Linked DNA regions of Variovorax paradoxus. The main gene of each other region encodes a partner of the protein of the gene in region 2 in a complex. Links are inferred from orthologs where the notes say so. Each region holds a gene or a part of one and is shown on either strand. Other genes may lie near its edges. The genes, in order: GFK26_RS26380, accD, accC and accB.

What was found.
Region 1: the proteins of accD (region 2) and GFK26_RS26380 are in contact, whole or in part, in a solved structure (PDB 8UXZ), measured with the Escherichia coli proteins. The link is inferred for Variovorax paradoxus from one-to-one orthologs.
Region 3: the proteins of accD (region 2) and accC are in contact, whole or in part, in a solved structure (PDB 8UXZ), measured with the Escherichia coli proteins. The link is inferred for Variovorax paradoxus from one-to-one orthologs.
Region 4: the proteins of accD (region 2) and accB are in contact, whole or in part, in a solved structure (PDB 8UXZ), measured with the Escherichia coli proteins. The link is inferred for Variovorax paradoxus from one-to-one orthologs.

Annotation. Positions count from the first base shown.
Region 1 is NZ_CP045644.1:5,703,822-5,711,627, reverse strand. Bases 3,134-5,923 are described here. They hold GFK26_RS26380 (acetyl-CoA carboxylase carboxyltransferase subunit alpha), read left to right. Parts: upstream 3,134-3,933; coding sequence 3,934-4,914; downstream 4,915-5,923. Other genes in these bases: tilS (tRNA lysidine(34) synthetase TilS), read left to right, coding at 4,936-5,913; GFK26_RS26385 (DNA-3-methyladenine glycosylase family protein), read left to right, coding at 3,244-3,915; cysS (cysteine--tRNA ligase), read left to right, coding at 3,134-3,247. In the rest of the region: GFK26_RS26405 (peptidylprolyl isomerase), read right to left, coding at 1-370; GFK26_RS26400 (peptidylprolyl isomerase), read right to left, coding at 394-990; GFK26_RS26395 (tetratricopeptide repeat protein), read right to left, coding at 1,088-1,678; more of cysS, read left to right, coding at 1,871-3,133; GFK26_RS26370 (aspartate kinase), read left to right, coding at 5,969-7,237; GFK26_RS26360 (hypothetical protein), read right to left, coding at 7,478-7,699; GFK26_RS26355 (hypothetical protein), read right to left, coding at 7,729-7,806. UniProt on the Escherichia coli protein: Component of the acetyl coenzyme A carboxylase (ACC) complex. First, biotin carboxylase catalyzes the carboxylation of biotin on its carrier protein (BCCP) and then the CO(2) group is transferred by the carboxyltransferase to acetyl-CoA to form malonyl-CoA.
Region 2 is NZ_CP045644.1:3,072,188-3,080,065, reverse strand. The notes cover bases 4,718-7,579. They hold accD (acetyl-CoA carboxylase, carboxyltransferase subunit beta), read left to right. Parts: upstream 4,718-5,643; coding sequence 5,644-6,516; downstream 6,517-7,579. Other genes in these bases: GFK26_RS14040 (LON peptidase substrate-binding domain-containing protein), read left to right, coding at 7,211-7,579; GFK26_RS14045 (YggT family protein), read right to left, coding at 6,601-7,161; trpA (tryptophan synthase subunit alpha), read left to right, coding at 4,718-5,552. In the rest of the region: GFK26_RS14075 (FimV/HubP family polar landmark protein), read left to right, coding at 1-1,785; tRNA pseudouridine(38-40) synthase TruA, read left to right, coding at 1,817-2,641; GFK26_RS14065 (phosphoribosylanthranilate isomerase), read left to right, coding at 2,638-3,372; trpB (tryptophan synthase subunit beta), read left to right, coding at 3,421-4,707; more of trpA, read left to right, coding at 4,707-4,717; more of GFK26_RS14040, read left to right, coding at 7,580-7,855.
Region 3 is NZ_CP045644.1:448,536-456,546, reverse strand. What follows is about bases 1-2,995. They hold accC (acetyl-CoA carboxylase biotin carboxylase subunit), read left to right. Parts: upstream 1-820; coding sequence 821-2,170; downstream 2,171-2,995. Other genes in these bases: prmA (50S ribosomal protein L11 methyltransferase), read left to right, coding at 2,194-2,995; accB (acetyl-CoA carboxylase biotin carboxyl carrier protein), read left to right, coding at 360-818; GFK26_RS02010 (TlpA family protein disulfide reductase), read left to right, coding at 1-258. Outside these bases: more of prmA, read left to right, coding at 2,996-3,084; GFK26_RS01990 (zinc-ribbon and DUF3426 domain-containing protein), read left to right, coding at 3,167-4,546; GFK26_RS01985 (carbohydrate kinase family protein), read left to right, coding at 4,605-5,507; GFK26_RS01980 (histone H1-like DNA-binding protein), read right to left, coding at 5,622-6,182; GFK26_RS01975 (ribonucleotide-diphosphate reductase subunit beta), read right to left, coding at 6,382-7,572; GFK26_RS01970 (ribonucleoside-diphosphate reductase subunit alpha), read right to left, coding at 7,792-8,011. UniProt on the Escherichia coli protein: This protein is a component of the acetyl coenzyme A carboxylase complex; first, biotin carboxylase catalyzes the carboxylation of the carrier protein and then the transcarboxylase transfers the carboxyl group to form malonyl-CoA.
Region 4 is NZ_CP045644.1:454,459-457,467, forward strand. What follows is about bases 1-2,890. They hold accB (acetyl-CoA carboxylase biotin carboxyl carrier protein), read right to left. Parts: upstream 1,730-2,890; coding sequence 1,271-1,729; downstream 1-1,270. Other genes in these bases: accC (acetyl-CoA carboxylase biotin carboxylase subunit), read right to left, coding at 1-1,268; GFK26_RS02010 (TlpA family protein disulfide reductase), read right to left, coding at 1,831-2,391; GFK26_RS02015 (hypothetical protein), read right to left, coding at 2,392-2,890. Outside these bases: more of GFK26_RS02015, read right to left, coding at 2,891-2,988. UniProt on the Escherichia coli protein: This protein is a component of the acetyl coenzyme A carboxylase complex; first, biotin carboxylase catalyzes the carboxylation of the carrier protein and then the transcarboxylase transfers the carboxyl group to form malonyl-CoA.

The DNA.
Region 1 (7,806 bases), 2.6 Mb from region 2 along the record:
CCCAGCCCTGGGCCGAAGGGGCGGTGTGGTTCAGGAAGCCGTTGTCGGCCACGTTGATGAAGAACTGGGCGGTGGCCGAGTGCGGTGCGCTCGTGCGGGCCATGGCCACGGTGTAGTTGGCGTTCTTGAGGCCGTTGTTGGCTTCGTTCTCGATCTCGGCGCCGGTGGGCTTTTGCCTCATGCCGGGCTCGAAACCGCCGCCTTGCACCATGAAGCCGGGGATCACGCGGTGGAACACCGTGTTGTCGTAGTGGCCCTTCTTCACGTACTCGATGAAGTTGGCGGCCGACTTCGGTGCCTTTTCGGCGTCGAGTTCGAGCGTGATGACGCCGTAGTTCTTGATGTGCAGTTCGACTTGGGGATTGCTCATGGGATAGCTCCTTCTACGGAAATTTACTTCGCCAGCGTGGCGGACTTGATGGTGAGGGTTTCGACGGGCACGTTCTGCATGCCGCCCTTGTTGCCGGTCTGCACGGCGCGGATCTTGTCGACCACGTCGGTCCCGGCGACGACCTTGCCGAACACGGTGTAGCCGTAGCCGTCGGGGTTGGGTGCGTTCAGCGAGTCGTTGTTCTTCACGTTGATGAAGAACTGCGAGGTGGCCGAATTCGGGTTGCCGGTGCGGGCCATCGCGATCGTGTACTTGTCGTTCTTCAGGCCGTTGTTGGCCTCGAGCGGGATCGGCGGGCGCGTGGGCTTTTGCTGCAGGTCGGCCGTGAAGCCGCCGCCCTGGATCATGAAGCCGTCGATGACGCGGTGGAACACCGTGCCGTCGTAGTGCTTGTCCTTGACGTACTGCAAAAAGTTTTCGACCGTCTTGGGGGCCTTGGCCGCATCGAGCTCGACCACGATGTCACCCGCCGAGGTAGCGAGCTTGACGCGCGGCGCGGCCTGCTGGGCGTGCGCGCCGGCGGCGGCACCGAAGGCCAGGGCGGCAGCCAGGGCAAGGGCGCCGCGGCGGCTGAAACGGGAAAGTGCAGAGGTCGTCAAATGAGGCTCCGTGTGCGGGTGGAGGGGAGGGCAGTGGGCCTGCGATGGCGCAGGTTGGGAGGCAACTGTGTGCGCACCACCGGATTGCAAGAGGTGGTTACTTCGTCGTACGGCCCACAGGCTTGCGCACCTCGGGCGGCGCCGCCGGCAGCACGGCCGCGTCGGCCGCGGCCTTGGGCGTGAAGATCTGGCGGATCAGCGAGAGCTTGGGCGCCACGCTTGCGTTGGTGGTGGCGAACTGCTGGGCGCGCTGGTATTCCTGGGCTGCCAGGCGTGCGTACACGTCGCCGAGGTTTTCGTGCGCGGTGGCGTAGTTGGGGCTGAGCTTGAGCGCGGTTTCGAGCGCGGCGCGGGCCTGGTCGAACTTGCTCTGCGAGGCGTACAGCGCCGCGAGGTTGTTGTAGGGCTCGGGCAGTTCCGGGAAGTCTTGCGTGAGCTGCGTGAACGCGGTGATCGCCTCGGCGGCCTTGTTCTGCTCGGTGAGGATCACGCCCCGCAGGAAACGCATCTGCGGGTCGCGCGGCTTGCCGGCGATGTAGGTGTCGGCCTTGGCGAGCGCCTCGGCGGCCTTGCCCTGGCGCAGCAACAGGTTGACGTCGTCGTAGTCGTTGGCGTGCGCGGCAAAGCCCCACAGACCGAACAGCAGTGCAAAGGCGAGGGGGAGTTTGGAGAACACGGCGTGCTTCATGAAGTCTCGGCAGGATGGGGGGAGCGGGCCTGGAGAACACCCGGGTGCTGCGCGGCGGCAGCCGTTTATACTGCGTCGCATTGTAGCCGAGGGGCCACGTCGAACCCCTCGTAGCCACGCCCCCCGTCACCCCTGAAATACACCGTTGCTCGCCCGTACCGCACGTGCGCGAATCAACGCTTTCCGAGTCCCATGAGTCTGCGCATCTACAACACGCTGTCGCGTGAATTGGAGGAATTCTCCCCCCTGCAACCTGGGCAGGTTCGCATGTACGTATGCGGCATGACGGTCTACGACCTGTGCCACATCGGCCATGCCCGCATGATGATGGCGTTCGATGTGGTGCAGCGCTGGCTGCGTGCCAGCGGTTATGCCGTGACCTACGTGCGCAACATCACCGACATCGACGACAAGATCATTGCCCGCGCGGTCCAGCGCGGCATCACGATCCGCGCGCTGACCGACGAGGTGATCGCGGCCATGCACGAGGACATCGGTGCGCTGCGCATCGAGCCGCCCACCATCGAGCCGCGCGCCACCGAATACGTGCCGCAGATGCTCGGCATCATCGAGACACTGGAGCGCAAGGGCCTGGCCTACCGTTCGGACAACGGTGACGTGAACTACGCGGTGCGCAAGTTCCCCGGCTACGGCAAGCTCTCGGGCAAGTCGCTCGACGAACTGCACGCGGGCGAACGCGTCGCGGTGCTCGACGGCAAACAAGACCCGCTCGACTTCGTGCTCTGGAAATCCGCCAAGCCGACGGAGCCCGACGACGCCAAGTGGGAGAGCCCCTTCGGCACCGGCCGTCCGGGCTGGCACATCGAGTGCTCGGCCATGAGCTGCGCCACGCTCGGCGAAACCTTCGACATCCACGGCGGTGGCGCCGACCTGCAGTTCCCGCATCACGAGAACGAAATTGCGCAGAGCGAAGGCGCCAACGGCAAGCCGCTCTCGCGCTTCTGGGTGCACAACGGCTTCGTGCGCGTGGACAACGAGAAGATGTCCAAGAGCCTGGGCAACTTCTTCACCATCCGCGAAGTGCTGCAGAAGTACGACGCCGAAAGCCTGCGTTTCTTCCTGGTGCGCACGCATTACCGCAGCGCGCTGAACTACAGCGACGCGCACCTCGACGACGCGCGCAACTCGCTCAAGCGCCTGTACACCGCGCTCGACCTGGTGGCGCCCGCGACCGTGGCCATCGACTGGACGCAGCCCCACGCCGCACGTTTCAAGGCGGCGATGGACGAAGACTTCGGCACGCCCGAAGCCATCGCCGTGCTGTTCGAGCTGGCCGGCGAAGTCAATCGCACGAAGTCCGCCGACACCGCAGGCCTGCTGAAGGCATTGGCCGGCACGTTGGGGCTGCTGCAAGGCGACCCGAAGGCGTTTCTGCAAGCCGGCACCACGCTCGACGAAGCCACCATCCAGTCGAAGATCGACGCACGTGCGGCGGCCAAGGCGGCGAAGAATTTCGCCGAGGCCGATCGCATTCGCCAGGAACTCCTCGAGCAGGGCATCGTGCTCAAGGATTCGCCCACGGGAACGACCTGGGCGGCTGCACAGTGAACGGAACGACCAACCCCGTACCCGCAACCCAGCAGACCAGCGTGCGCATCTACACGCCGGACTATTGGGAGGAAGCCTGCAAGCACCTGGCCAAGAAAGACCGCGTGATGAAGCGGCTCATTCCGAAGTTCGGCGAGGCCTGCCTCGAGTCGCGCGGCGACGCCTTCACCACGCTGGCGCGCAGCATCGTGGGCCAGCAGATCTCGGTGAAGGCCGCGCAGACGACCTGGGACAAGTTCGCCACGCTGCCGCGCAAGCTGACGCCGGCCAACGTGCTCAAGCTCAAGGTCGACGACATGCGCGGCGCCGGGCTGTCGGCGCGCAAGATCGAGTACCTGGTCGACCTGGCCCTGAATTTCGATTCGGGCACCGTGCATGTCGACCGCTGGCAAGACATGTCGGACGAGCTCATCATCGAAGAACTCGTGGCCATCCGCGGCATCAGCCGCTGGACTGCCGAGATGTTCCTCATCTTCCACCTGATGCGCCCGAACGTGCTGCCGGTCGACGACCAGGGCCTGCTCAATGGCATCAGCGTGAATTATTTTTCGGGCGACCCGGTCAGCCGCAGCGATGCCCGTGACGTCGCCGTGGCCTGGGCGCCGTATTGCAGCGTGGCGACTTGGTATATTTGGCGATCGCTGGACCCCGTGCCGGTCGCATATTGAACAAAACAGGAGAAGACGTTGGCGAAACGAACCTTCCTCGACTTCGAGCAGCCCATTGCTGAACTCGAAACAAAAATCGAAGAACTGCGCTATGTACAGACCGAATCGGCGGTCGACATCTCGGAAGAAATCGATCAGCTTGGCAAGAAAAGCCAGCAGCTCACCAAGGACATCTACAGCGACCTGACGCCCTGGCAGATCACCAAGATCGCGCGGCATCCGGAACGCCCGTACACGCTCGACTACGTCAACGAAATCTTCACTGACTTCGTCGAGCTGCATGGTGACCGTCATTTCTCGGACGACCTGTCGATCGTCGGTGGCTTGGCGCGCTTCAACGGCGTGCCCTGCATGGTGCTGGGTCACCAGAAGGGCCGCGACACGAAGGAGCGCACCGCGCGCAACTTCGGCATGAGCAAGCCCGAGGGCTACCGCAAGGCGCTGCGCCTCATGAAGACGGCCGAAAAATTCAAGCTGCCGGTGTTCACCTTCGTGGACACGCCCGGTGCCTACCCCGGCATCGACGCGGAAGAGCGCGGTCAGTCGGAAGCCATCGGCCGCAACATCTTCGAGATGGCGCAGCTCGAGGTACCCATCATCGTCACCATCATCGGTGAAGGCGGTTCGGGCGGCGCGCTGGCCATTTCGGTCGGCGACCAGCTCGTGATGTTGCAGTACTCGATCTACTCCGTGATCAGCCCCGAAGGCTGCGCGTCCATTCTCTGGAAGACCAGCGACAAGGCGCAGGAAGCCGCGGATGCACTGGGCATCACGGCACACCGCCTGAAGGCGCTGGGCCTGGTCGACAAGATCGTCAACGAACCCGTCGGCGGCGCGCACCGCGACCATCGCCAGATGGCCGCGTTCCTCAAGCGCGCGCTCAACGACGCCTTCCGCCAGGTCAGCGACCTGAAGACGAAGGAACTGCTGGACCGCCGCTACGAGCGCCTGCAGAGCTATGGCCGGTTCAACGACACCAAGGCCGACATCAGCCGCTGAGCGGCTTTTCCTTTTTCGATCATGAGCGAAGCCTTCGAACGCGCCATGGCCGCGTTCGAACCGGCCTGCCTGCCGCTGGCCGTCGGCTTCAGCGGCGGTGCAGATTCGACCGCCTTGCTCGCAGCCTGCGCGGCGCGTTGGCCGGGGCAGGTGATCGCCTTTCACGTGCACCACGGCCTGCAGGCCGCGGCCGACGACTTCGAGCGGCAATGCGCGCAGGTCTGTGAACGACTCGGTGTGCCGTTGGTGACGCACCGGGTCGACGCGCGGCATGCCTCAGGCGACAGTCCTGAGGATGCGGCGCGACGCGCACGCTACCAAGCCTATGCAGCCATGGCGCAAGCTGATGGGGCGCGGCCTGCCGTGTCGTCCATCGCGCTGGGGCACCATGCCGATGACCAGATCGAAACGCTGCTGCTGGCGTTGTCCCGCGGCGCCGGCCTGCCGGGCCTGGCTGCCATGCCCGTGCATGCCGTGCGCGACGGATTGAACATCCACCGACCGCTGCTCACAGTGCCGGCGGCCGACATCCGAGGCTGGCTTGCGCACCAGCAGCTGCCGTGGATCGAAGACCCGAGCAATGCCGATGCGCGCTACACCCGCAATCGCATTCGCGCCGTGCTGCTTCCCGCATTAGCAGAGGCTTTTCCACAGTTCCGTGCCACTTTCGCGCGCAGCATCGGCCACGCGGCGCAAGCGCAGCAACTGCTGGGCGAACTGGCGGCGCAAGACCTCGCCATCGTGGGCGAGCCGCCGCAGATCCGGCCGCTGCAGTCGCTGTCCCGCGCGCGGCAGGCCAACGTGCTGCGCCACTGGCTGATGCGGTCGCATGGCTGCGCACCGAGCGCGGCGCAGCTCGACCAACTGCTGGGCCAGGTCCGTGCCTGCACCACGCGCGGCCACCGCATCCACCTCAAGGTGGGCGCAGGCTTTGTCGAGCGAAGGGGCGACCAGCTGCATTGGTACAATGCCCCGCCCTCGCTGAAGACTTCGCTCTGACGGCTTGCAGGGCGCCGCTGTCCAAGCGGCCCTTTATCTTTCTCTGATTTCATCCATGGCATTGATCGTTCACAAATATGGCGGCACGTCGATGGGCTCGACCGAGCGCATCCGCAACGTCGCCAAGCGCGTCGCCAAATGGGCGCGTGCGGGCCACCAGATGATCGTGGTGCCCAGCGCCATGAGCGGCGAAACCAACCGCCTGCTCGGTCTTGCCAAGGAGCTCTCACCGGGCAAACCCGGCGTGGCCTATCACCGCGAACTCGACATGCTCGCCTCCACCGGCGAACAGGCCTCGTCGGCGCTGCTGGCGATGGCGCTGCAGGCCGAGGGCGTGGAATCGGTGAGCTACGCGGGCTGGCAGGTGTCGGTGCGCACCGACAACTCGTACACCAAGGCCCGCATCGAGAGCATCGACGACGCCAAGGTGCGCGCCGACCTTGAGGCCGGCCGCGTCGTGGTCATCACCGGCTTTCAGGGCGTGGACGACGAGGGCAACATCACCACGCTCGGCCGTGGCGGCAGCGACACCTCGGCCGTGGCCATCGCAGCGGCCATGAAGGCCAGCGAGTGCCTGATCTTCACCGACGTCGATGGCGTCTACACCACCGACCCGCGCGTCGAGCCCGATGCGCGCCGCCTGACCACCGTGAGCTTCGAAGAGATGCTCGAGATGGCCAGCCTCGGCTCCAAGGTGCTGCAAATCCGCTCGGTGGAATTTGCCGGCAAGTACAAGGTGCCGCTGCGCGTGCTTTCGAGCTTCACGCCGTGGGACATCGACATCAATGAAGAGGCCAAGTCCGGCACGCTGATCACTTTCGAGGAAGACGAAAACATGGAACAAGCCGTCGTATCCGGCATCGCATTCAATCGCGACGAAGCCAAGATCTCGGTGCTCGGTGTGCCCGACAAGCCGGGCATCGCGTATCACATCCTCGGTGCCGTGGCAGACGCCAACATCGAGGTCGATGTGATCATCCAGAACCTCAGCAAGGACGGCAAGACCGACTTCAGCTTCACGGTGCATCGCAACGAGTTCGCGCGCACGGTCGAGCTGCTCGAGTCGAAGGTGATGCCTTCGTTGGGCGCCACCGAAATCGTGGGCGACACCAAGATCTGCAAGGTCAGCATCGTGGGCATCGGCATGCGCAGCCACGTGGGTGTGGCCAGCAAGATGTTCCGTGTGTTGAGCGAAGAGGGCATCAACATCCAGATGATCTCGACGAGCGAAATCAAGACCTCGGTCGTGATCGATGAAAAATATATGGAATTGGCCGTGCGCGCGCTGCATAAAGCGTTCGATCTCGACCAACCGACCGCTTAAGTAATGGCATAATTGCGGTTGCTTTCAGGAACTGTGACCGAGTGGCCGAAGGTGCTCCCCTGCTAAGGGAGTATGGGGTGTAGAGCCTCATCGAGGGTTCGAATCCCTCCGGTTCCGCCAGGATTGGCTTCCTGATCACTTTGCAGTGATCAAACAGCCCTTAAGAGCCCCGCCAGTCGGGGCTTTTTTGCGTCTGCTCGCAACGCACGTCACTCCCGCCAAAAAGGCGAGGCGATGTCTTCAGGACGGCTGCGGTACCAGCGCGGACAGCGTCGCGATCGGCGCTGTGCCCACATGCAATTCGCAAGGATCGCAAGGCACGGCAATCTGCCGCCCGTCGAAGCGCACGCGCACATGCGGATAGGTCGCTCCAGTGATCGTGCCCGGGCGGCCTTCGCTGATGACGCGATCCCCGCGATGGAATGTTCGGCCGAAGCGAAGCCTGATTTTTTCAAAGCTCATTTCAGAGTCTCCTGGAGTGCATCCGATGCTCAGCGCGAAGTGTCGGATTCGATCGGAGGCCGGACCAGCGTCGCGGCCGTGTCTTGAAGGATCAACGCGTGGTCCGG
Region 2 (7,878 bases):
CGCAACGCCGCCGCCAGCGCCCCCGACAAGCTCACAGTGTCGCAAGGCAACGCCGCCGCGCGCGCCGCCGACGAAAAGGTTGCGCAGGCCCGCCAGGCGCAGGACAGCAGCAACCGCGTCGCCGAACTCACGAAGAACATCAACGAGCTGAACAAGCTCAAGGCCGGTGCGGGTACCGGCACCGGATCGTCCGCTGCTGCTGCACCTGCAACGCCGGCCACCACGCCCGGCGTTGCCGTTCCCGCGCCTCTGACCGGCGCCACGACGCCGTCGCCGGCGGTCACGGCAGGACCTGCGCCCGTCGCAGCGCCTGCAGCTGCCGCCACCGCACCGGCAACGCCAGCTCCGGCCACTGCACCAGCCGCTCCCACGGCAACGCCCCCTGTCGCCGCGGCCTCTGCTGCTGCACCCGCCGCAGCAGCCACACCGTCCGCCACCGACGCGGCCGCCCTCCCAGCGGCAGCCGCTGCCAGCGCTGCGGCCGCTGCAGCCCCCGTCGTCGCGCCCAAGCCCGTGGTGAAGGCCGCTCCGCCGCCGCCCCCGCCGGAGCGCAGCTTCCTCGACGAATTGCTCGACAACCCGCTGATGCTCGCCGGCGCCGCGCTGATCGCGCTGCTGATCGGCTTCCTGCTGTACCGCGTGCTGGGCCGCCGCCGCGAAGAGATGAGCGAAAGCGTGTTCCTCGAGAGCCGCATTCCCAAGGACTCGTTCTTCGGCGCCAGCGGCGGTGAATCGGTCGACACCAAGAACCGCGGCGACTCCACTGTGTCGTCACTCTCGTACTCGCCGAGCCAACTCGACGCGGGCGATGTCGATCCGGTCGCCGAAGCCGACGTCTACCTCGCCTATGGCCGCGACCTGCAGGCCGAGGAAATCCTGCGTGAAGCGCTGCGCCTGAACCCGGACCGCACCGCCATCCATCTCAAGCTGCTCGAGATCCATGCCAAGCGCCGCGACGTGCGCGCCTTCGACGGCCTGGCCACCGAAGTGCACAAGCTCACCAACGGCGCGGGCTCCGAATGGAACCGCGTGGTCGACATGGGCAAGGACCTCGATCCGGGCAACCCGCTGTACGAATCGGGCACGGGCAGCACCGCACGTGGCGCGAGCCAGGCCGAAACCGCCGCGTTTGCCGGGGCATTGGCAGCCGCCGCCAAGCCGGCCGCCGCCCCCGTCGTGGCACCGCCGCCGCCTCCTGCCGCACCGCCCGTCGCGTCGGCACCGCCGGCCTTCATGCCTTCGGTCGCGCCGCTGGACTTCGACCTCGACCTGACCCAGCCGCCGGCACCGGCGCCCGCTCCTGTGGGCGCCAGCCTGCCGAAGTCGGTCTATGCGCCGGCGCCCGCACCGGCCCCGCTGAGCAACGGCCACGCCGCAGCACCTGTCGACCTCGAGAATGATTTCGACACCGCCCCCGGCGCGCTGACCGCCAACACGCGCCCCTCGTCACTCAGCGACGCGGAGCACAACACCCGCCCGGCCATGCTGCGCGACACGCTGCCCGCCGATTCGGGCTTTATCGAGTTCGACATGAGCGCACTCGCCGGACTGCCGGCCCGCTCTGCCGCTGCCGAAGCACCGCGCTCTGCGGCTGTGGCCACCTCGCCGTCCGAACTGGACGACGACGGCGACGACAACCCGCACGCCGTGAAGCTCTCGCTGGCGCGCGAACTGCAGGCCATCGGCGACGTCGAAGGCGCGCGCTCGCTGGTCGAGGAAGTCGAAGCCGAAAGCGCTGGCGAGCTCAAGTCGCAAGCCAAGCAACTGCTCGCCGAACTGCGCTGAGCCTGTTGCCGACTGCCCTTCTGATCGCTTCGTGAGGCTGGCACTCGGCATCCGCTACAACGGCCAGGCATATGAGGGCTGGCAGAGCCAGCGCTCGGGCCGCACGGTGCAGGACAAGCTCGAAGCCGCCCTCGCGAAGTTCGCCGGGCTGCCCGCCGGCAGCAGAGTCACCACGCTGTGCGCCGGCCGCACCGACGCCGGCGTGCACGGGCTCATGCAGGTGGTGCACTTCGACACCGACATCGAACGCGACCCTTTCTCCTGGATGCGCGGCACCAACCGCTACCTGCCCGACGACATCGCGGTGCAGTGGGCGCACCCGGTGCCCGCCGAATTCCATTGCCGCGCCAGTGCCCTGGCGCGTCGCTACGTCTACGTGCTCTCGCAATCGCCCGTGCGGCCCAGCCTCGATGCGGGCCGGGTCGGCTGGTCGATGTACGCGCTCGACGGCGACGCGATGCGCGCCGCGGCGGCACTGCTCGTCGGCCGGCACGATTTCAGCTCGTTCCGCGCCTCGGCCTGCCAGGCCCTCTCGCCGGTCAAGGACCTGCGGCGCCTCGAAATTTCGCGCGTGGGCGACGGCGAGCGCTGCCGCTGGCACTTCGAGTTCGAGGCCGACGCCTTCCTGCACCACATGATCCGCAACCTGATGGGCAGCCTCGTGCGCATCGGCCGCGGCGACGAGCGGCCCGAATGGATCACCGAGGTGCTCGAAGCGCGCAGCCGCAAGGTGGCGGCGCCCACCTTCTCCGCCGACGGCCTGTACTTCCTCGGCCCGTTGTACGACGCCAAGTGGGGTCTGCCGGCCGAGGCCACGTTCCAGGGCGACCGGGCTTCGTATGATGGCCCGCCATGACATCCCCCGCCCTCCTCGCCCCGCGCACCCGCATCAAGATCTGTGGCCTCACGCGTGAGGCCGACGTGGACGCGGCGGTCGAGGCCGGCGCCGACGCGATCGGTTTCGTGCTCTACCCGAAGAGCCCGCGCGCCGTGAGCGCCGAGCGCGCCGCCGAACTGGCCTCGCGCCTGCCGCCCTTCATCACGCCCGTGCTGCTGTTCGTCAATGCAGATGCTCCCGAAGTCATAGCATCGCTGGCCCGTGTGCCGGGCGCCATGGCGCAATTTCACGGGGAAGAAACGCCCGAACAATGTGAGGAAGCCACCGGTCCGGGGGGCTTTCGTTACATGCGCGCCGCCCGCATTCCGCTCGGTGCGGCCGGGGCCGGCTTCGACCTCGTAAAATACGCGTCCGATTACTCCCACGCCCAGGCCATCCTGCTCGACGCCCATGTCGAAGGTTATGGCGGAGGCGGCAAGGCTTTCGATTGGTCACTTCTTCCACCCGCCGTCGACGCTCACCTCGTCTTGAGTGGTGGGCTCACACCTGCAAACGTGAGCGATGGCATTCACAGCCTGCGGACGCGCTGCAAGACGCTGTCCGTTGATGTGAGCTCGGGCGTCGAAATCGACGGTCCCGGGCACAAGGGCCTCAAGGACGCCGGAAAGATCCGGGCATTCGTCGCCGCCGTGAGAGCCGCAGATGCGGTCAAAGCCTCGGCAGCCGACGCTTCGTCCTTCTCCAGTTAGCCGCCGCACCCGATCGCGATTCGGGCCGCGGCCCATCGATCGAGAACCATGCAAAGCCAATTCCAGGACTACCAGCAACCCGACGCCAGCGGCCACTTCGGCCCCTACGGCGGCACCTTCGCGAGCGAAACGCTCACCCACGCGATCAACGAGCTGCGCGACGCGTACGCCAAGTTCAAGGACGACCCGGCCTTCCTGGCCGAGTTCCACTACGAGCTGAAGCACTTCGTCGGCCGCCCCTCGCCGATCTACCACGCCGCGCGCACCAGCCGCGAAATGGGCGGCGCGCAGATCTACCTGAAGCGCGAAGACCTCAACCACACCGGCGCGCACAAGATCAACAACGTGATCGGCCAGGCGATGCTCGCGCGCCGCATGGGCAAGCCCCGCGTGATCGCCGAGACCGGCGCCGGCCAGCACGGCGTGGCCACCGCCACCATCTGTGCGCGCTACGGCCTCGAATGCGTGGTCTACATGGGCAGCCAGGACGTGAAGCGCCAGAGCCCCAATGTCTACCGCATGAACCTGCTGGGCGCGACCGTCGTGCCCGTTGAATCGGGCAGCAAGACGCTGAAAGACGCGCTCAACGAAGCCATGCGCGACTGGGTCACCAACGTCGAAAACACCTTCTACATCATCGGCACGGTGGCGGGCCCGCACCCCTACCCGACGATGGTGCGCGACTTCCAGAGCGTGATCGGCACCGAGTGCATCGCTCAGATGCCCGCCATGCTCGCGGCCAACGGCATCACCGGTGAAGCCGAGGGCAAGCAGCCCGACGTGGTGGTGGCCTGCGTGGGCGGCGGCAGCAATGCGATCGGCATCTTCCACCCCTACATTCCGTTCGCGGGCACGCGCCTCATCGGCGTGGAAGCGGCCGGCGAAGGACTGGACAGCGGCAAGCACGCCGCCTCGATCCTGCGCGGCAGCCCGGGCGTGCTGCACGGCAACCGCACCTACCTGCTGCAGAACGACGACGGCCAGATCACCGAAACGCACAGCATCAGCGCCGGCCTCGACTACCCCGGCGTGGGCCCAGAGCACGCGCACCTGGCCGACATCGGCCGCGCCGAATACGTCGGCATCACCGACATGGAGGCGCTCGAAGCCTTCCACTACCTGTGCCGCACGGAGGGCATCATTCCCGCGCTCGAATCCAGCCACGCCGTGGCCTACGCCCTGAAGCTCGCCAAGACCATGCGCCCCGACCAGTCGATCCTCGTGAACCTCTCGGGCCGCGGCGACAAGGACATCGGCACCGTCGCCGACCTGTCGGGTGTCGACTTCTACGACCGGCCCTCGATGCGCGGTCTGAGCGTGAAGGGAGGCAAGTGATGAGCCGCATTGCCGCCAAGTTCCAGACCCTGCAAACGCAGGGCCGTCGCGCGCTGATCCCTTACGTCACCGCCGGTTTCCCCTTCGCCGACATCACGCCCGAACTCATGCACGGCATGGTCGAGGCCGGAGCCGACGTGATCGAGCTGGGCGTGCCCTTCTCCGACCCGATGGCCGACGGTCCCGTGATCCAGAAGGCCGGTGAAGCCGCGCTGGCATTGGGGGTGGGCATGAAGCAGGTGCTCGCCATGGTGGCGGCGTTCCGCGCCCAGGACACGACCACGCCGGTCGTGCTCATGGGTTATGCCAACCCGGTCGAGCGCTACGACCTCGTGCACGGCAAGAAGGCCTTCATCCGCGACGCGGCCGCGGCCGGCGTCGACGGCCTGCTGGTCGTCGACTATCCGCCCGAGGAATGCGAGGACTTCGCCGCCGACCTGAAGGCTGCCGGCATCGACCTGATCTTCCTGCTGGCCCCCACGAGCACCGCCGAGCGCATGGCGCAGGTGGCGCGCATCGCGAGCGGCTACGTGTACTACGTGTCGCTCAAGGGCGTGACCGGTGCCGGCCACCTCGACACCGAGGCGGTCGGACGCATGATCCCGCGCATCCGCGAGCACGTGAGCATTCCGGTCGGCGTGGGCTTCGGCATCCGCGACGCGCGCACGGCGCAGGCCGTCGGCTCGGCGGCGGACGCCGTGGTCATCGGCACCAAGATCATTCAACTCATCGAAGACCAGCCCCGCGAAAACGTGGTGCCCACGGTGCGCGAATTCCTGGCCGGCATCCGCGAGGCGCTCGACGCCCTGCCGGCTGCTACCGCCAAGAACGCGGCTGGCCGATAATCGCCACTGCCCTCAACCCCAACCTCTCTCCCGTGCGGGAGAGGGGAGCTAAGTGTCAGGAAGGCTTCCTTCCTGAGAAATTCGGAGTCCCATGAGCTGGCTTGAAAAACTGCTACCCGCCAAGATCGCACAAACCGACCCGTCCGAGCGCCGCCAGGTGCCCGAGGGCCTGTGGATCAAATGCCCGGCCTGCGAGACCGTTCTGTACAAGACCGACCTCGAGCACAACCAGAACGTCTGCCCCAGCTGCAGCCACCACCACCGCATCGGCGCCCGCGCGCGCCTGGATGCCTTTTTGGACGCCGAAGGCCGCTACGAAGTCGGCCAAGAAGTGCTGCCGGTCGATGCCCTGAAGTTCAAGGACAGCCGCAAGTACCCCGAGCGCCTGAAGGAAGCCCTGGAGAACACCGGCGAGACCGACGCACTGGTCGTGCTGGGCGGCTCCGTCCACAGCATCAGCGTGGTCGTGGCCTGCTTCGAGTTCGAGTTCATGGGCGGCTCCATGGGCAGCGTGGTCGGCGAGCGCTTCGTGCGCGGCGTCGAAACGGCCATCGAGCAGAAGGTGCCCTTCATCTGCTTCACCGCCACCGGCGGCGCGCGCATGCAGGAAGGCCTGCTCTCGCTGATGCAGATGGCCAAGACCAACGCCGCGCTCACGCGCCTGGCGAAGAAGGGCCTGCCCTACATCAGCGTGCTGACCGACCCGACCATGGGCGGCGTGAGCGCCGGCTTTGCTTTCGTGGGCGACGTGGTGATCGCCGAGCCCAAGGCGCTGATCGGCTTTGCCGGCCCGCGCGTGATCGAATCGACCGTGCGCGTGACTCTGCCCGAAGGCTTCCAGCGCGCCGAGTTCCTGCAGACCAAGGGCGCGATCGACTTCATCAGCGACCGCCGCGAACTGCGCAAGACCATCGCCAGCACGCTGGCCATGCTGCTGCGCCAGCCGGCCGACGCGGTGCTCTGACCCTCACCTGAGCTTAGGCTCCGGCCTGAACGCCCGCACGCTGTGAAAGGCGATGCGGGCGTTTTGCTTTGCGGCGTGACGCCCTCAGGCGCCAAGTCGGAACGCGAAGACCAGCAGGTTGCCCAGCACGATCGCCACCACCTGCAGCACCACGATGGCGGCCAGCGGCGACAGGTCGACCCCGCCGATCAGCGGAATGAAGCGACGGAAGGGCCGCACCAGCGGCTCGGCCAGGCGCGAGATCAGGTCGAGCAGCATCGGCGACGCGCCCGGAATCCACGACAGCACCGCGTACACCACCAGCAGCGCCGTGAGGCCCGACACCGCGAGCTGCAGCAGGCCGACCAGCGAAACCAGCGGCAGCGCCGTGATTCGCATCAGGCTGCCGGCCAGCAGCCACAGCACCAAAAATTTGAGCATCACCAGCAGCCAGGCCGCGATCAGGCTTGCGAGGTCCCAGCGCTTCACGGCGGGCACGATGCGCCGCAGCGGCAGCACGATCCAGTCGGTGATGGCAAACACGAAACGCCCCAGCGGATTGCCGAAGGGCACGCGGTGGTATTGCATGTACAGGCGCAGCAGGCAGGCGCCGCCAAGCAGGCCGACGATCACGTCGAGAAGAAACGAAGGAATCTGATAGAGCATGGAACGCAGCCGTGAGCGGAATGCGATGATAGCCACGCAAGGTTCTTCGATGACGACACAACCCCTTCTGCATTCACTGCCATTGTTCCCGCTCGGTACGGTGCTCTTCCCCGGCGGACTGCTGCCCTTGCGCATCTTCGAGGTCCGCTACCTCGACATGATCGGCAAGTGCCGCAAGGCCGGTGTCCCCTTCGGCGTGGTCAGCCTGACGAGCGGCACCGAGGTCCGCAAGGCCGGTGCCGAAGCCGAAAGCTTTGCCGCCGTCGGCACGCTCGCCGACATCCACGCGTTCGACGCCCCGCAAAGCGGCCTGTTGCAGATCGAATGCGTCGGCACGACGCGCTTTCGCGTGCGCCACAGCGCGCTGCAGAAGAACGGCCTCTGGATCGCCGAGGTCGAAGCCGTCGCCGACGACCTCGCGCTCGATATTCCCGACGACCTGCGCCATACCGCCACCGCGCTGCGCCGCCTCGTCGACACCCTCGAAGCGCGCCGCCACGCCCAAGGCGACACGGTGCGCCTGCCGATCCGCGCGCCCTACCGCTTCGACGATTGCGGCTGGGTGGCGAACCGCTGGTGCGAACTGGTGCCGATGCAGGTCGCGCTGAAGCAGCGCCTGATGGAGCTCGACAGCCCGCTGATGCGCCTCGAACTGGTCAGCGACCTGCTGGCGCGCACCGGTATCACTGAATAGTTTGCTTCTTTTTTCATAGCGTG
Region 3 (8,011 bases), 2.6 Mb from region 2 along the record:
AACGGCTGGCAAGTTGTAGGCTTGGCCATTGATCAACCGAGTGCCGTGCGCAAGTTCCTGCAGCGCACGCCCGTCACTTACCCGACCGCATTGGCCGGGTTGCAGGGCATGGAACTGGTCAAGAATCTGGGTAACACTGGGGGCGGCCTGCCGTTCACCTTGGTACTCCACGGCGACGGTTCGGTACTGGCTCGTAAAATGGGCAAGCTTGAAACCACCGACCTGGACGCTTGGCGACGCCAACTTGTTCACGGTTAGAATTTAAATACACAAGCTGGCGTTAGACGCCAAACGCCGAAAATCGACGGTTTTCGGTCAAGTTCTTTCCTAAAGACCGGCAAAGCTGGCACTGGAGTCCCATGGATCTGCGCAAACTCAAGACACTGATCGATCTGGTGTCCGAATCGAATATTTCCGAACTGGAAATCACCGAAACCGAAGGCAAGGTCCGCATCGTCAAGGGTGGCGGTGCCGCCCCCGTGCAGTACGTGCAGACCCTGGCCGCCGCGCCCGCTGTTGCAGCGCCCGTGGCTGGTGCTGCCGCCCCGGCCGCCGCGGCCCCCGCCGTCGAAGCCGCCCCGAGCGGCCATGCCGTGAAGTCGCCGATGGTCGGCACCTTCTACCGTTCGTCCAGCCCCGGTGCTGCGGCCTTCGTCGAAGTCGGCAGCAAGGTGAACGAGGGCGACACGGTCTGCATCATCGAGGCGATGAAGATCCTCAACGAAATCGAGGCCGACAAGTCCGGCACGGTCACGCAGATCCTCGGCGAAAACGGCCAGGCGGTCGAATACGGCCAGCCGCTGTTCATCATCGAGTAAGCATGTTCAAGAAGATTCTGGTCGCCAATCGCGGCGAGATTGCCCTTCGGATCCAGCGTGCCTGCAGCGAGATGGGCATCAAGGCCGTGATGGTCTATTCCGAGGCTGATCGCGACGCCAAGTACGTCAAGCTGGCACAGGAAGCCGTCTGCATCGGCCCCGCGCCGTCAGGCCTGAGCTACCTCAACATGCCGGCCATCATCTCGGCCGCCGAGGTGACGGACGCCGAAGCCATTCACCCCGGCTACGGTTTCCTCAGCGAGAACGCCAATTTCGCCGAACGCGTGGAGCAAAGCGGCTTCCAGTTCATCGGCCCGACGCCCGACAACATCCGCACGATGGGTGACAAGGTCTCGGCCAAGCAGGCCATGATCAAGGCCGGCGTGCCTTGCGTGCCCGGCTCGGAAGGCGAACTGTCCGACGACGCCGCCACCAACAAGCGCATCGCCCGCGCGATCGGCTACCCGGTCATCATCAAGGCGGCAGGCGGCGGCGGTGGTCGCGGCATGCGCGTGGTGCACACCGAGGCGGCGCTGGTCAACGCGATCCAGATGACCAAGGCGGAAGCCGGCGCGGCCTTCAACAATCCGGCCGTGTACATGGAGAAGTTTCTCCAGAACCCGCGCCACATCGAAATCCAGATCCTCGCGGACAAGCACAAGAACGCCGTCTACCTGGGCGAGCGCGACTGCTCCATGCAGCGCCGCCACCAGAAGGTGATCGAGGAATCGCCGGCCCCCGGCATTCCGCGCAAGCTGATCGAGAAGATCGGCGAGCGCTGTGCAGCCGCCTGCAAGAAGATCGGCTACCGCGGCGCCGGCACCTTCGAGTTCCTGTACGAAAACGGCGAGTTCTACTTCATCGAGATGAACACGCGCGTGCAGGTGGAGCATCCGGTGACGGAGTTCACCACCGGCATCGACATCGTGAAGACGCAGATCATGGTCGCCGCGGGCGAGAAGCTGCCGTTCACGCAGCGCCAGATCGAGATGCGCGGCCACGCCATCGAAGTGCGCATCAACGCCGAAGACCCGTGGAAGTTCACACCGTCGCCGGGCCGCATCACCATGTGGCACCCGCCGGGCGGCCCGGGCGTTCGCGTCGACTCGCACGTGTACACCAACTACTTCGTGCCCCCGAACTACGACTCGATGATCGGCAAGATCATCGTGTACGGCGACACGCGCGAACAGGCCATGGCGCGCATGCGCACGGCCCTGAACGAGACCGTGATCGAAGGCATCCAGACCAACATGCCGCTGCACCGCGAGCTGATGGTCGACGCCAAGTTCATGAGCGGCGGCACGAACATCCATTACCTCGAAGAGTGGCTCGCAGCGCACAAGCGCTGAGTCCACGCGCGAAAACGCCCTGTATGTTTGAACTCCGCCTGATGGCGCCGGAAGACCGGGTCGAATGGCTCGGCGACGCGCTCGACGCACTCGATGCGCTGAGCGTGTCGGTCGAAGACGCCGACGCGCAGACCGATGCCGAGCAGGCCCTGTTCGGCGAGCCCGGCATGCCGCCGCCCAAGGAGGGTTGGCAGCGTTCGCGCGTGATCGCGCTGTTCCCCGATGAAGCTGCTGCCAACGAGGCCGCCTCGGTGCTCGCGCTGCAGGACCTCTTCGGCGGTTGTGCGGTGCTCGGCGTGGCGTCGGTGCCCGATCAGGACTGGGTGCGGCTCACGCAATCGCAGTTCGCGCCGGTCGAGATCACGCCCGAGTTCTGGATCGTGCCCACCTGGCACGAGCCACCGGCACAAGCCAGGCAGGTGATCCGGCTCGACCCGGGCCTGGCCTTCGGCACCGGCACGCACCCGACCACGCGCATGTGCCTGCGCTGGATCGCGACGCAAGGCGAGGGCGCTTTTGCCGACCAGCGCGTGCTCGACTACGGCTGCGGCTCCGGCATCCTGGCCATCGGTGCAGCGAAGTTCGGCGCGCGCACCATCGACGCCGTCGACATCGACGAGGCCGCGGTCTCCTCGACCCGCCTCAACGCCGAAGCCAACAGCGTGCAACTGAACGCCGGCCTGCCTGAAGCGGCCAAGGGCGAGTACCAGACGGTGCTCGCCAACATCCTCGCGACGCCGCTCAAGGTGCTGGCGCCGCTGCTGCGCAGCCACGTGGCCGCCGGCGGTTCGCTGGTGCTGGCCGGCATCCTCGAGCGCCAGGCCGACGAGCTGAAGGCAGCCTATGCGCCCTACGCCGCGCTCGAAGTCAGCGACACCGAGGACGGCTGGATCCTCATGACCGCGCGCTGCTGAAGCGCGCGGCCGGGCGCTCGCGCTGCGGGCGCCCCGGGCGCCTGCCTGAGTGGCGAGGGCCCAACCCTACAATCGCCCCGTCATGAGCCTCGTCACGCGTTGCCCCGCCTGCACCACCACCTTCAAGGTGGTGCGCGACCAGCTTCGCATCTCGGACGGTTGGGTGCGCTGCGGCCGTTGCAGCCATGTGTTCGATGCCACGCTCGACCTGCAGGATGCGCCCGATGGTGCTGCGTCCGCGCCTGCGGCGCCGGCACCCGCACCGGCCTCTTCGCCGATGGCTTCTATGGCCGCACTGGTGGCGTCTTTCGAGGATGCGCGCATCGACCTGACGGCGGTGCCAGCAGCAGTCGAGGAAGCAGACTTTCTCGACGACGAGTCCGAGCCGCAAGCGCCAACGCCTGCGCCTCACGACGAGGCGGGCCTGTCGACCGCTGCCGCGGCGCCGGCCGCGCCGCCCCTGCCTTTCTCGCTGACGCTGCCCGCGCACGGACTTTCTGCAGACGAGCCCTGGTCCGATCTTGACACCCGAGAACCCGCATGGCGTCCGCCCGCGAGTTCGCTGCCGCCGTTTCCGAACATCGACCTGAACCTCGGCGCACCGCCGCCCGCGTCGCCGTCGCCTGCGCCGCCCTTGCCCAACCTGCCGCGCAGTTCCGCGCTGCGCGGGCTGGTCGCAGCGACCGGTGAGGACGACGACGGCGCGGCTGGAGAGCGTGAGCAGGAAGAAAAAGACCACGACCAGCTCCTGATCCAGAAGGCGCTGCGCCGCGCGCGCGCCAAGTCGGCCAAGATCGCGAACGCCAAGGCCCGCGATGCGCAACAGCACGAAGCGGCGGTCGCGCCGCTGCCCGGCCCCGGCATCCGTGCCGAAGGCGAGCCCGACTTCTCGCTCTCCGCAACCTTCGAGGCGCCCGAGGACCATCCCTTCGCCGAAGAAGAGGAGCCGGTCGAAAAGTCTCTCGGCTTCTGGCAACGCAAGGGCACGCGTCGCCTGATCGCGGTGTTGGCCGTGCTCGCGGCGTTGATCCTCATCGTGCAGGTGGTTCGCCATGAACGCGACGGCATCGTGGCGCGTCAGCCGAACCTGCGGCCGGCCCTGTCGGCGCTGTGCCAGTACACCGGCTGCGAGCTCGCGCCACTGCGCCAGATTGGCGACATCGTGATCGAAGGCGCGGCCTTCGCGCGCGAGAAGAGCGGCGGCAACGACTACCGGCTGAGCTTCACCTTGCGCAATGCGGCGACCGTGCCGCTCGCCATGCCGGCCATCGAACTGTCGCTGCTCGACTCGCAGGAGCAGGCTGTCGTGCGGCGCGTGCTGACACCGACCGACTACGGCGCGCCCGGCGTGCTGGCCGCGCGTGCCGACCGTGCGGCCTCGCTGCCGCTGACCCTGTCGGCCAGCGAAGCAGCGGCGTTGCCGCCGATCGCGGGCTACCGCGTCGAAGCTTTCTATCCCTGAGCGGAGCGCCGACACGCGCGCCGTTCGTTCCCTTTTTCATCCAACCTACGGTCCACCCATGGCAGCAGTGATTTGCGGTTCCCTCGCGTTCGACACCATCATGACTTTCGAGGGCCGGTTCGCCGACCAGATCCTTCCGGACCAGCTGCACATCCTGAATGTGTCGTTCCTGGTGCCGGGCCTGCGTCGTGACTTCGGCGGCTGCGCCGGCAACATCGCCTACAGCCTCAATGCACTCGGCGGCACGGCACTGCCGATGGCCACGCTGGGCAGCGACGGCGCCGACTACGCCGAGCGCATGCGCACGCTGGGCATCAGCACGGAGTTCGTGCGTCAGCTCGACGACACCTTCACCGCGCAGGCGATGATCATGAACGACACGGACAACAACCAGATCACGGCGTTCCACCCCGGCGCGATGCAGCAGGCGCACGTCACGAAGGTGGTGGCGCGCGAAGACATCAAGCTCGGCATCATCGCGCCCGATGGCCGCGACGCGATGCTGCAGCACGCCGAGCAATTCGCCGCCGCCGGCATTCCCTTCGTGTTCGATCCGGGCCAGGGCCTTCCGATGTTCGACGGCGACGCGCTGCGTCACTTCATCGAGCTCGCGAGCTGGGTTGTGGTCAACGACTACGAAGGCAAGATGCTGTCGCAGCGCACCGGCTGGAGCCTGGCCGAGATCTCGCAGCGCGTGCGCGGTCTCGTGGTCACCCTGGCTGCTGAGGGCTGTGAGGTGTGGACGAAGGGTGAACGCGAGCACGTGCCCGGCGTGACGCCCACAGCGGTGATCGAGCCCACGGGTTGCGGCGACGCATGGCGCGGCGGCCTGCTGTACGGCCTGGAAAAGGAATGGCCGCTGGCGCGCTGCGCAGCGCTCGGCAATCGCATCGGCGCGCTCAAGATTGCGCAACGCGGACCGCAGAACTACCAGATCGATCGCGCCACGCTCGACCTGTGATTCGCTGACGTGCCTGCATTGCTTCGGCGATGCGGCAAATAGCGGCGCCCATGAAAAAAGCCCGGCACCTTGCGGTGCCGGGCTTTGTGCCTTTCAGGGCCGCTGAGAATTCACTCAGGGCTTGCTGGCCGTCGGAAACGGCCAAGCCGCCTGGGGATTCAGCGTCGTTTGCGCCGCAGGGGCAGGCGCTACGGCAGCCTTCGCAGGCGCGGCGGCCTTCTTGGCAGCAGGCTTCTTGGCAGCAGCGGCAGGCTTGGCAGCGGGCTTTTTCGCGGCTTTCTTGGCGGCTGCCTTTTTGGCAGGAGCCTTCTTGGCGGCAGCCTTCTTCGCAGGGGCCTTCTTGGCAGCAGCCTTCTTGGCAGGCGCCTTCTTCGCTACGGCCTTCTTGGCTGGCGCCTTCTTGGCGGCGGCCTTCTTTGCCGGAGCCTTCTTGGCAGCGGCCTTCTTCGCCGGTGCAGCCTTCTTCGCTACGACCTTCTTGGCAGCAACCTTCTTGGCCGCGACCTTCTTTGCCGGAGCCTTCTTCGCTACGACCTTCTTGGCGACAGCCTTCTTAGCCGGAGCCTTCTTGGCAGCGACCTTCTTTGCCGGAGCCTTCTTCGCGGCGACAGCCTTCTTTGCCGGAGCCTTCTTTGCAGCGACCTTCTTGGTCGGCGCTTTCTTTGCAGTTGCCATTTCTATTTCTCCTTGATCAAGTTGAAAAAATCAACCTATTGAAGCACTCCACGCGCGTTGGGAGCGTGAAGTGATTCATGGCGTTGGAATCTGAGCTCCAGCACCATGAACACCTGAGCCCTCGTCCATGCCGCGCTCTGTGGCGCAGTCGGTGGCAAGGGCAATTCTTGAATTCATGAATTGTTGTGTATCGAAAAATTCAATCCCAGGAGAGCGCACCACCCGACTGGTACTCGATCACGCGGGTTTCGAAAAAGTTGCGCTCTTTCTTCAGGTCAATCATTTCGCTCATCCAGGGGAACGGGTTTTCCTCGTTCGGGAAGAGCGTTTCGAGGCCGATCTGCTGCGCGCGCCGGTTGGCGATGTAGCGCAGGTAGCCCTTGAACATGGAGGCGTTCATGCCGAGCACGCCGCGCGGCATGGTGTCTTCGGCGTATTTGTATTCGAGCTCGACGGCCTTCATGAAGAGGTCCTTGATCTCGGCCTTGAACTCTGCAGTCCACAGGCCGGGATTCTCGAGCTTGAGCTGGTTGATCAGGTCGATGCCGAAATTGCAGTGCATCGACTCGTCGCGCAGGATGTACTGGTACTGCTCGGCGGCGCCGGTCATCTTGTTCTGGCGGCCCAGCGCAAGGATCTGCGTGAAGCCGACGTAGAAGAAGAGGCCTTCCATCAGGCAGGCGAACACGATGAGCGACTTGAGCAGCGTCTGGTCGGTCTCGTGCGTGCCGGTCTTGAAGAGCGGGTCGCTGATGGCGTCGATGAACGGGAGCAGGAACTGGTCCTTCTCGCGGATCGACTGCACTTCGTTGTAGGCGTTGAAGATCTCGCTTTCGTCCAGGCCGAGCGACTCGACGATGTACTGGTACGCGTGCGTGTGGATCGCTTCCTCGAAGGCCTGGCGCAGCAGGAACTGGCGGCACTCGGGGGCCGTGATGTGGCGGTAGGTGCCCAGCACGATGTTGTTGGCGGCCAGCGAGTCGGCGGTCACGAAGAAGCCGAGGTTGCGCTTGACGATGCGGCGTTCGTCTTCGGTCAGGCCGTTCGGGTCTTTCCACAACGCGATGTCGCGCGTCATGTTCACTTCCTGCGGCATCCAGTGGTTGGCGCAGGTGGCGAGGTACTTTTCCCAGGCCCACTTGTACTTGAACGGCACCAGCTGGTTGACGTCGGTCTGGCCGTTGATGATGCGCTTGTCGGAAGCCTTGACGCGCTGGCCTGCAGCGGCGGCCACCGGTGCGGTGGCAGTGGCGGGTTGTGCAAGCGACGAAGTCGGAGCGGCGACCGCGCGACCTGCGGAAGAACCGCTGGTCGATGCGTGGTGCTGCTGCAATCCTTGTTGCATATCCTTTGGTAAGGAGGGCTTGACTTCTTCGTCCCAGGTCAACATAGAAAAATCCAATGCGCAATTATCGGAGCAACGATGTGAGTTGCAAAGTGCTCGTTCACATCGTGCGCCATTTATGGGGTTGTTATGTTGCTCGCATGCATCGCGCGACGTCAGTCAATGCCTTGATTGATTGAACGTCGCGCGCTTTTCGCTTTCGCTTTTGCGAGCACCTCGCTGATCGATCGAAGCGTCTTTTTTCAATGACGCTTCACTTGCACATCACTGGCAGGCTTCGCAGGTCGGATCGTCGACACCGCAGAACGCGATGTCGGTGGCGGGCATCGCGCTCATCTGTGCCTTCGCTGCAGCAGCGGCGGCTTCGAGTGCACTCATGCCCGAGGGTGCGTCGTTGCCCGACGACACCGCGTTGAGACGGCCCGATTGCACCGTCGACTTTTCAGCGTGCGTCGCGCTCTGCGTGCGCAGGTAGTACGTGGTC
Region 4 (3,009 bases), 2.6 Mb from region 2 along the record:
TCGCGGTGCAGCGGCATGTTGGTCTGGATGCCTTCGATCACGGTCTCGTTCAGGGCCGTGCGCATGCGCGCCATGGCCTGTTCGCGCGTGTCGCCGTACACGATGATCTTGCCGATCATCGAGTCGTAGTTCGGGGGCACGAAGTAGTTGGTGTACACGTGCGAGTCGACGCGAACGCCCGGGCCGCCCGGCGGGTGCCACATGGTGATGCGGCCCGGCGACGGTGTGAACTTCCACGGGTCTTCGGCGTTGATGCGCACTTCGATGGCGTGGCCGCGCATCTCGATCTGGCGCTGCGTGAACGGCAGCTTCTCGCCCGCGGCGACCATGATCTGCGTCTTCACGATGTCGATGCCGGTGGTGAACTCCGTCACCGGATGCTCCACCTGCACGCGCGTGTTCATCTCGATGAAGTAGAACTCGCCGTTTTCGTACAGGAACTCGAAGGTGCCGGCGCCGCGGTAGCCGATCTTCTTGCAGGCGGCTGCACAGCGCTCGCCGATCTTCTCGATCAGCTTGCGCGGAATGCCGGGGGCCGGCGATTCCTCGATCACCTTCTGGTGGCGGCGCTGCATGGAGCAGTCGCGCTCGCCCAGGTAGACGGCGTTCTTGTGCTTGTCCGCGAGGATCTGGATTTCGATGTGGCGCGGGTTCTGGAGAAACTTCTCCATGTACACGGCCGGATTGTTGAAGGCCGCGCCGGCTTCCGCCTTGGTCATCTGGATCGCGTTGACCAGCGCCGCCTCGGTGTGCACCACGCGCATGCCGCGACCACCGCCGCCGCCTGCCGCCTTGATGATGACCGGGTAGCCGATCGCGCGGGCGATGCGCTTGTTGGTGGCGGCGTCGTCGGACAGTTCGCCTTCCGAGCCGGGCACGCAAGGCACGCCGGCCTTGATCATGGCCTGCTTGGCCGAGACCTTGTCACCCATCGTGCGGATGTTGTCGGGCGTCGGGCCGATGAACTGGAAGCCGCTTTGCTCCACGCGTTCGGCGAAATTGGCGTTCTCGCTGAGGAAACCGTAGCCGGGGTGAATGGCTTCGGCGTCCGTCACCTCGGCGGCCGAGATGATGGCCGGCATGTTGAGGTAGCTCAGGCCTGACGGCGCGGGGCCGATGCAGACGGCTTCCTGTGCCAGCTTGACGTACTTGGCGTCGCGATCAGCCTCGGAATAGACCATCACGGCCTTGATGCCCATCTCGCTGCAGGCACGCTGGATCCGAAGGGCAATCTCGCCGCGATTGGCGACCAGAATCTTCTTGAACATGCTTACTCGATGATGAACAGCGGCTGGCCGTATTCGACCGCCTGGCCGTTTTCGCCGAGGATCTGCGTGACCGTGCCGGACTTGTCGGCCTCGATTTCGTTGAGGATCTTCATCGCCTCGATGATGCAGACCGTGTCGCCCTCGTTCACCTTGCTGCCGACTTCGACGAAGGCCGCAGCACCGGGGCTGGACGAACGGTAGAAGGTGCCGACCATCGGCGACTTCACGGCATGGCCGCTCGGGGCGGCTTCGACGGCGGGGGCCGCGGCGGCCGGGGCGGCAGCACCAGCCACGGGCGCTGCAACAGCGGGCGCGGCGGCCAGGGTCTGCACGTACTGCACGGGGGCGGCACCGCCACCCTTGACGATGCGGACCTTGCCTTCGGTTTCGGTGATTTCCAGTTCGGAAATATTCGATTCGGACACCAGATCGATCAGTGTCTTGAGTTTGCGCAGATCCATGGGACTCCAGTGCCAGCTTTGCCGGTCTTTAGGAAAGAACTTGACCGAAAACCGTCGATTTTCGGCGTTTGGCGTCTAACGCCAGCTTGTGTATTTAAATTCTAACCGTGAACAAGTTGGCGTCGCCAAGCGTCCAGGTCGGTGGTTTCAAGCTTGCCCATTTTACGAGCCAGTACCGAACCGTCGCCGTGGAGTACCAAGGTGAACGGCAGGCCGCCCCCAGTGTTACCCAGATTCTTGACCAGTTCCATGCCCTGCAACCCGGCCAATGCGGTCGGGTAAGTGACGGGCGTGCGCTGCAGGAACTTGCGCACGGCACTCGGTTGATCAATGGCCAAGCCTACAACTTGCCAGCCGTTGGCACCATGTTCACGGAAAAAGGCGTCGATCATCGGCATTTCTTCGACGCAGGGTGGGCACCACGTGGCCCAGAAGTTGAGCAGCACGGGCTTGCCGCGCAGGCTCGTCAGGGCCAGCTCGCCGCCTTCGGGGCGCTCGAAACGCTGGTCCCAGAACATGGCCGCATCGAGCTTTTCGCCGCCTTTGGCCGCCACGCCGCTGTCATTGCGCTCCCGCCACCAGGCGCCGGCCACGCCGGCCGCGGCAGCGACTGCCGCCACGCCGGCATACAGCATGCCGCGTCGTGTGGGCGTTGAAGTCATTCACTGGTCCTTTTCTTGTTCAATGCGTCGGCGCAGCGCGTTCAGGTCGCCGCGCGGCGCTCGCCCCTGGGCGTCGGGCTTGAGGGCGCCGCGCAGGTCATCGAGGTCGTACACCAGCAGGTGCACCCCGATTTCCTCGCCCAGCGCCCGGCTCGGCGCGTGGACGCTGAGGGCTTCGACCTGCTCGCCATGGAAGCCGGTCACCATGCGCGGCTCGTAGTCCACGTGGTGATCGATCAGGGCGATTTCGGCCGACTTGGAATCATCGCAGAACAATTGAATATAAATGTCTGACAAACGTGTGGCCGTGCCGTGCCAGACGGCGCCGCCGACATGCGGCCGGAACACGGCCATGCGCTCCATCCATTCGAGCGCGAGCAGACGCAGCGCGTGCAGTTCCTGGGGCTGGGTGTCGGCGCAGAAGAGCGCGATGTAGTCGCGCACCTCGGCCTCGACCTCGTCATTGTTGGGCAGCGCGGTGCGCGTCGGAAGGCCGAGTTCGCGCAGCGCCCGACGCTTGGCCGGGCCGTACTCGAGCCCCTCCTCGACGACGAGTCGGGCGGCAACGGCTGCGATTTCACGCTTGGACGTGTCCATCGGGGCATTTTGCCCGCTGCG